Regions from separate parts of the Paenibacillus sp. 3LSP genome, predicted to be linked through region 1. Evidence: riboswitches for the same ligand, from Rfam matches in the RefSeq annotation. Region 1 holds a riboswitch; the other holds the start of a gene.
What was found. Region 1 has a riboswitch for cobalamin ahead of RW092_RS17475 (anaerobic ribonucleoside triphosphate reductase). Riboswitches for the same ligand answer to the same signal wherever they lie in the genome.
Positions count from the first base shown of each region.

Region 1 (3,469 bases):
AAATTTAATCCGATAATTTAACGGTATCTCCCCATTTTTTATGGCTTGAACTATAAAAAATTCAACTGCTACGTTCTTAATTTCAGGAAGCAGCCGTTTTTTTCCTCTCACGCTCTTAAAGATAGAGGTATTGCTTAGTAAAATATCTGACCACTTATACGCATCAACAATTGCCTGACACATGCGTGATCTAATAGACATTGGAATATATGTGTCGATAATATCTCTCGGTTCAGGATTAATTACAATCAGCACAACAACACCCCTTTATGTATTTGCAACCATTTTACAATTCGATATATATTTTTGCAACCCAAAGAATCAAATCTATTATTGATTACCTAGTTCAATCCCCCAATCATTAAGGAATGAGATGTGGGCAGACGATCACCCTTCTTTAGAAAAAAAGCGCCCCCCGAAAACCTCGGAGGGCGCGTTACGCTTGCATATCAGATGCTGGTGAAGGGACTCGAACCCCCGACCCACGCATTACGAATGCGTTGCTCTACCAGCTGAGCTACACCAGCAGGTTCGTTTTTAGCGAACAAAATTTATTATACCGAGTTTTAAAAATAATGCAAGCGCCAATTTCAAGAAATTATAATTTCTCGCGCACCGAGCGCAGCTTCTGCTCCGAGGAGCTGGCTTTGTCGCGGCGATCATCGATCTTGATCGAGGTCGATACCCGGCCGGCACCGGACTGGAACGGTGCTTCATGGATCGCGCGAATCGCAGCAAACACGTCGTCTAACGATCCTTCAATAATCGTACTCATGGAGGTCAGGGTAAAGGTGATGCCCTGCTGCTTCTCCAACACCCGATGCAACTCGGCTACATAAGCGCTGAGGCTGGTGCTCCCCGTCCCGATCGGAATGACGGTCACTTCGGCGATAGCCATACTCAGTCCCCTTCTTTCCTTGGTCATTGGATTAGTTTGAATCCTTTAGATCCCTAAGCTATTTTTCGTCCGATAACTTTATTCTAACCAACCCCGCTCCTGAAGATCAACCGAACCCGTCGGCTAAATTTCCAGGCCATCCCCAAAACTCACATCCCCTGTAAAACGTCGTCTAGTCCTACAGTCCCAATTATAAATGTTCACATTTTTCATCCGTCCCCCGCTCTCCGCATCATTGTGCGGACCGGAGGTTTTCACATCGTTTTCAGTCAGTTTTCAATGGGAAAATCCCATTTACAAACACAACATCTTGGGCTATCCTTAGATTAACGCAACAAAATATAGTGTGAACGGGTGATCCGGCGGACGATCCGCCGGAGCTTAAAAGGGAAGTGCGGTGCAAGTCCGCTGCGGTCCCGCCACTGTAATCGGTAGCTGGGTACTAAAGACAGGCGTTCCGCCTATATCGTCTGGAAGACCCAGCCGTTGACTGACGAAATGCCACTACAGCTTAATGTTTGATGAGCTGCGGGAAGGCGTCAGCAACGTTCCGAAAGCCAGGAGACCTGCCCGTTTGAAAGACACCGACGGAAAACCTGCGAGGATCAGGGATGGTGTCCGCTTGCCGCCGAAATGTTGGGCCTTGATTTGGTCTGTCCATCTTTTTTGCAGTGCATTCGGGCATGTCTACCTCGTTGGTTGGACATGCTCTTTTATTTTTGAACTAAAGCTCGGTTTACAGGGAGGAGAAGTGTGTTATGGCATGGGTAAGCCAGACGTATACCGGCCGGGACACCTTGCTGGATGAAGTGATTCGAATGGGCGAGGAAATCGTCCAGAGCCGCAATCTTGAGGTGCTGCGTGAGAACGCCAATTTAAACGGAGAGAGCTTCTCCGGCAAGATGAGCAAATTCGGCAGCGAGTATTCTAAATGGTATGCAAGTCATTTCGTACTGCCAACTCGCTTGGTCCAGGCGATTCAGGATAATATCGTGTATGTTCACGACTTGGATCAGTATGCTCTTGGCACAACGAACTGTATCTTTATCCCGTTTGACAAGCTGCTGCGCAGAGGCTTCAACACCGGCAACGGCAGCGTACGCCCGCCAACTTCGATCATGACGGCGATGGCGCTGGTAGCGATCATTTTCCAATCCCAGCAAAACTCCCAATACGGCGGCGTGTCCGCCAATAAGCTGGACTTTGATCTCGCTCCGTACGTAGCCAAATCGTTCGCCAAGTACTTCCGCAAAGGGCTGGATTATTTCGAGGAGGGCGACGCGAACGCTGATTTTGGTGATATCACCATGGGCCGCAGCGATCTGAAGAAGCAATATCCTAAGGCATTTAGCTATGCGCTCAAGGAAACCAAAAGTGAGACGTTCCAGGCAGCCGAAAGCCTGATCCATAATCTGAACACGATGTCGAGCCGGGCCGGCGGGCAAATCCCGTTCACCAGCATCAATTACGGCACATGCACCTCACCGGAAGGACAGTTGGTCATCGACTCCCTGCTTACGGCCACGATACGCGGGCTCGGTCATGGGGAAACGCCGATATTCCCGATTCAGATTTTTAAATGTAAGCAAGGCGTCAACCAAAATCCGGGGGAACCTAACTATTCCCTGTTCCTGAAAGCGGCGGAATGCTCGGCCAAACGGCTTTATCCCAACTTCGCCAACCTGGATGCTCCGCTGAATCTGATGTACTACGATCCAACGGATCCGGATACGGAATTTGCGACAATGGGCTGCCGCACCCGGGTGTTGGCGGATCGGTTCGGACGCAATCACCTGTCTGGCAAAGGCAATCTTTCCTTTAATACGCTGAACCTGGTCAAGCTCGGCTTGAAGCACGGCATTGCGTTGGGACACCGCCAAGAACCCGACGAGCGCGGCTTCTACCGCGATCTGACTCACTATATGAATATCGCCCTTGAGGGATTGCTGCATCGCTTCTCGATTCAAGCTTCCCAGAAAGCCAAAGCTTCCGATTTCATGATGCGGGAAGGCGTCTGGGAAGGCGGTGAACAGCTGGCACCGGACGATCAGGTCGGCGAATTGCTGAAGCACGGCAGCTTGTCCATCGGGTTCATCGGGCTGGCCGAATGCATGAAGGCGATGTATGGGAAGCACCACGGTGAGGATGAAGCCGTGTATCAGAAAGCTTACGACCTGATCGCATACATGCGCGACTATTGCGACGGCCAAAGTGAAATTCACAATCTGAATATCACGTTGTTTGCGACCCCGGCGGAAGGGCTGGCCGGCAAGTTCACCAAACGCGATCGTGCGGTCTACGGCCCGCTGCCCGGGATTTTGGACCGCGAGTATTACACGAATTCGTTCCATATCCCGGTCTATTACAACATCAGTGCGGCGCGAAAAATCGAGCTGGAAGCCAAATTCCACGGGCTGTGCAACGCCGGAGCGATCTCTTATATCGAGCTCAACGGCAATGCCCGCAACAATCCGGAGGCATTCCTGAAGATCGTGCAATACGCTCTGCAGCAGCAGGTCAGCTATTTTAGCATTAATCATCCCATCGACCGCTGCTCGGCCTGCGGCTTTG
Region 1 is NZ_JAWDJI010000205.1:9,429-12,897, reverse strand. Features, by position in the region: gene RW092_RS17490 (hypothetical protein) at 1-255, opposite strand, end outside; tRNA gene RW092_RS17485 (tRNA-Thr) at 455-527, opposite strand; gene RW092_RS17480 (MTH1187 family thiamine-binding protein) at 599-898, opposite strand; cobalamin riboswitch at 1,234-1,486, shown strand; gene RW092_RS17475 (anaerobic ribonucleoside triphosphate reductase) at 1,657-3,469, shown strand, end outside.

Region 2 (3,469 bases), on a different contig from region 1:
CAACGTCACCTCGTTTATGAATTTACATGAATAGGGTAGTCCTTAATGGCTCATCACCGGTGCTCCATGATCCGTTCCGTCCTGAGTTACGCGCAAGATCGCCGTAGCGCCGAGGTTGGCGTCCCTCAGTTGATGGGTAAGGATTGGATAATCCCCTTCCTCTGTAACGGTAAATTCAACGACTGCGCCGCCGCCGGCTGGAAGCAATACGGTCTGCATTCCGTACAGCTGGTTGTTTGGATTCCCGTCCAGATAAACGCGATCAAAGGTCGTCCCGACCACATGGAACGAAGAAACGTGATTTGGCCCTGCATTGATGACGTACAAGCGGACCTGGTCGCCAACTTTGGCGAGGAACGGATGGTCTTTTAACGTAAAGTCATCGCCATTGAATACCACAACCTCCGGATCGCCTTGTTGAAACGCATCCAGATCATTGGCCGCATACCATTCACTTTGGACCATCGTATATTCTCGATCGATTTCCGAGTCCGTTGGGTAACCGTCTGTCGGTTCGACGATGATCATCCCGTACATCCCATTAGCCACATGCAGCAGCACCGGACTAACTCCGCAATGATACATGAACACGCCTGGCGTGGTGGCGGGATAAGTAAACGTGCCGTGCTCGTTAGGCATCACGTCAATGAACTTCTTGCTTGGAGCGGCATGGACCGCATGGAAATCCATGGAGTGCGGCATGTCGGGATCTAAGTTTTTTAAGGTAAACTCCAGCTGATCGCCTTGCTTTACCCGCAACACCGGACCAGGGGCGGTTCCGTTAAACGTCCAAGCCGGATAAGTGACACCTTCGGAGATCTCGATATCCGCCTGCTGCGCAGTCATTTCAATGCGGACGGTATGGCCTTCCCGTCTAATGATCGGCTCCACGGGCGGTGGATGGAGATGCAGCTCTTCCGCTTGCAGGGGAGGGGCACTGACCTGAGGGGGCTCCGACGGGAACGCAAACCATGCTGCGGCAATCATGATCAGACAGCATAAGCTAATCAACAGAAGCTTTGGGATGTTCCGCGATTTCATCGGTCATTCCTCTTTCTCTCTATAATGGTGAAGGAAATGGCTCCTTGATGTACTTTCATCGTACGACGGGTCCGAAGACCGCATTGTGATAGGTATCACATGAAAGTTGTCGAAAATGTTGTCATTTGATTCCCATTCTCATTGCATAAATAAGTTAATTCCGATCTGTTTGATATTGTATTCGCGGGGCAGATGAAGTAAGATGGTAGGTATATTCCAACCGAATATAGCGGAAATAGGTGTTTCGGCCGAGCATGGCTGAAGCTTAAAAGGGAAGTCCGGTGCAATACCGGCGCGGTCCCGCCACTGTAACGGAGGAGTCGGATGTATGAGATGCCACTGGTGACAATCACTGGGAAGGCTGCATCCGGCGAAGATCCCGGAGCCAGGAGACCTGCCTATTTCAACAGCACTGCAGTACCTACGGGAGATAGGGAGGTGTTAAAGTTGCAAGCCATCGAACAACGGATCGAAGGTCCTCTTTAGCCATGCTATCGAGGACCTTTTTTGTGTTTTTTACGGACTTAGTATGATTGATCAAACCAATGGGAGGAAATGAACATGGGGAACTTTTTGAGTGGTAATCTGGGGTATCCCAGAATCGGTGGACAACGGGATTGGAAGAAGCAAATCGAGGCATATTGGTCAGGGAAAATCACAGAGCCGGAGCTTCATGCTCGATTAAAAGAGATTCGCTTGAACAACCTGCGTGTGCAGCGGGATCGGGGGCTTGATATCATACCGGTTGGTGATTTTACGTATTATGATCACGTTCTGGATACGGCGACGATGTTTGGGCTTGTACCGGAGCGCTTCGCTTGGAACGGGGAACAAATCTCGCTTGATCTGTATTACGCGATCGCAAGAGGCAATGACGAAGCAACCGCCAGCGAGATGACCAAATGGTTTAATACGAACTACCATTATATCGTACCTGAGCTGGGGAACCGTGATCCCAAGTTGACTGTCAATCGGCCGCTGCAAGCCTATCTGGAGGCGAAACAGGAGCTCGGGATCAACGGAAGGCCTGTTCTGCTCGGACTGTTTACGTTGCTGAAGTTATCCAAAGGGGAAACCGCGGGGGAGGCTGAAACTTGGACCCAAAAGCTGCTGCCTCTGTACGTACAGGTGTTGCGCGAACTGGAGGCAGCGGGTGCAGATTGGGTGCAAATCGATGAACCGGCTGTTGTTGTCTCTTTAAGTGAGGAGGACGTACTACAGCTTCGCTTGATCTACAAGACGATTACGCAGGAGGTTCCGGGATTGCGACTGATGCTCCAAACCTATTTTGATGCGGTCGAACGGTATGATGAACTGATTGAACTGCCGGTGCACGGTTTGGGATTGGATTTCGTTCATGGCCGGGAAGGTAACCTCGAATCACTCCGGCGTTCCGGCTTCCCTGCTGACAAGACGCTAGGTGCGGGACTGATTGACGGGCGGAATATTTGGCGTACGGATTTAGATGAGGCACTAAACCTGCTGAAGGTGATTTCGCTTCAGGCCGGAGCGTCGGAGGTCATCGTGCAGCCTTCTTGCAGCTTGCTACATGTCCCGGTATCTGTAACAAGGGAGGAGCGGCTGCATCCGGTATTGCACGATGCGCTGGCCTTTGCCGAGCAGAAGCTGGAGGAGTTGGTGAGCTTATGCAAGGCGGTTCACGGAGAAGGAGCGGAGCCGGTGCAGTTCACCGAGAATCGACGGGCTTTGGCTGCGCTTGCTGCAGATCCAGCCCGCAACCTTCCATTCGTACGGGAAGAAGCAGCGCAGGCCGCAGCTGCTCCGGCTGAGCGCGCCAGCGATTTCGCCGAACGGCGGCGGAAGCAGCAGGCGAAGTGGCAGCTGCCGTTCCTGCCGACTACAACGATTGGCAGTTTCCCGCAAACCGCCGAGGTGCGGGCTGCAAGGCAGAAGTGGCGTAAAGGTGAGTGGAGCGCGGAGAAGTACGAAGCGTTCATCCAAGCGGAGATCCGCAGATGGGTGGAGTTTCAAGAGGAGATCGGGCTCGACGTATTGGTGCACGGTGAGTTTGAGCGGACCGATATGGTGGAGTTTTTTGGCGAGAAGCTCCCAGGATTTGCGTTTACGCAAGGAGGCTGGGTCCAGTCCTATGGAACGCGCTGCGTGAAGCCTCCGATCATTTATGGAGACGTCGAATTTGCTGGGCCAATGACCGTGAAGGAAACGGCCTACGCCCAAAGCCTGACGAACAAACCGGTGAAAGGCATGTTAACAGGTCCGATCACGATCTTGAACTGGTCCTTTGTTCGCAGTGACCTGTCCCGGGAGCAGGTGGCTTATCAAATTGCATTGGCCTTGCGAAAGGAAGTCGAAGTGTTGGAGGAAGCGGGAATTGAAATGATCCAGGTGGACGAGCCTGCGCTGCGCGAAGGACTGCCGCTGAAGCAGAAGGACTGGTCGAACTATT
Region 2 is NZ_JAWDJI010000243.1:10,632-14,100, forward strand. Features, by position in the region: gene RW092_RS21315 (multicopper oxidase domain-containing protein) at 43-1,041, opposite strand; cobalamin riboswitch at 1,262-1,457, shown strand; gene metE (5-methyltetrahydropteroyltriglutamate--homocysteine S-methyltransferase) at 1,603-3,469, shown strand, end outside.
Region 2: it holds a riboswitch for cobalamin, as region 1 does, so the genes downstream of both, metE (5-methyltetrahydropteroyltriglutamate--homocysteine S-methyltransferase) here and RW092_RS17475 (anaerobic ribonucleoside triphosphate reductase) in region 1, are expected to answer to the same signal.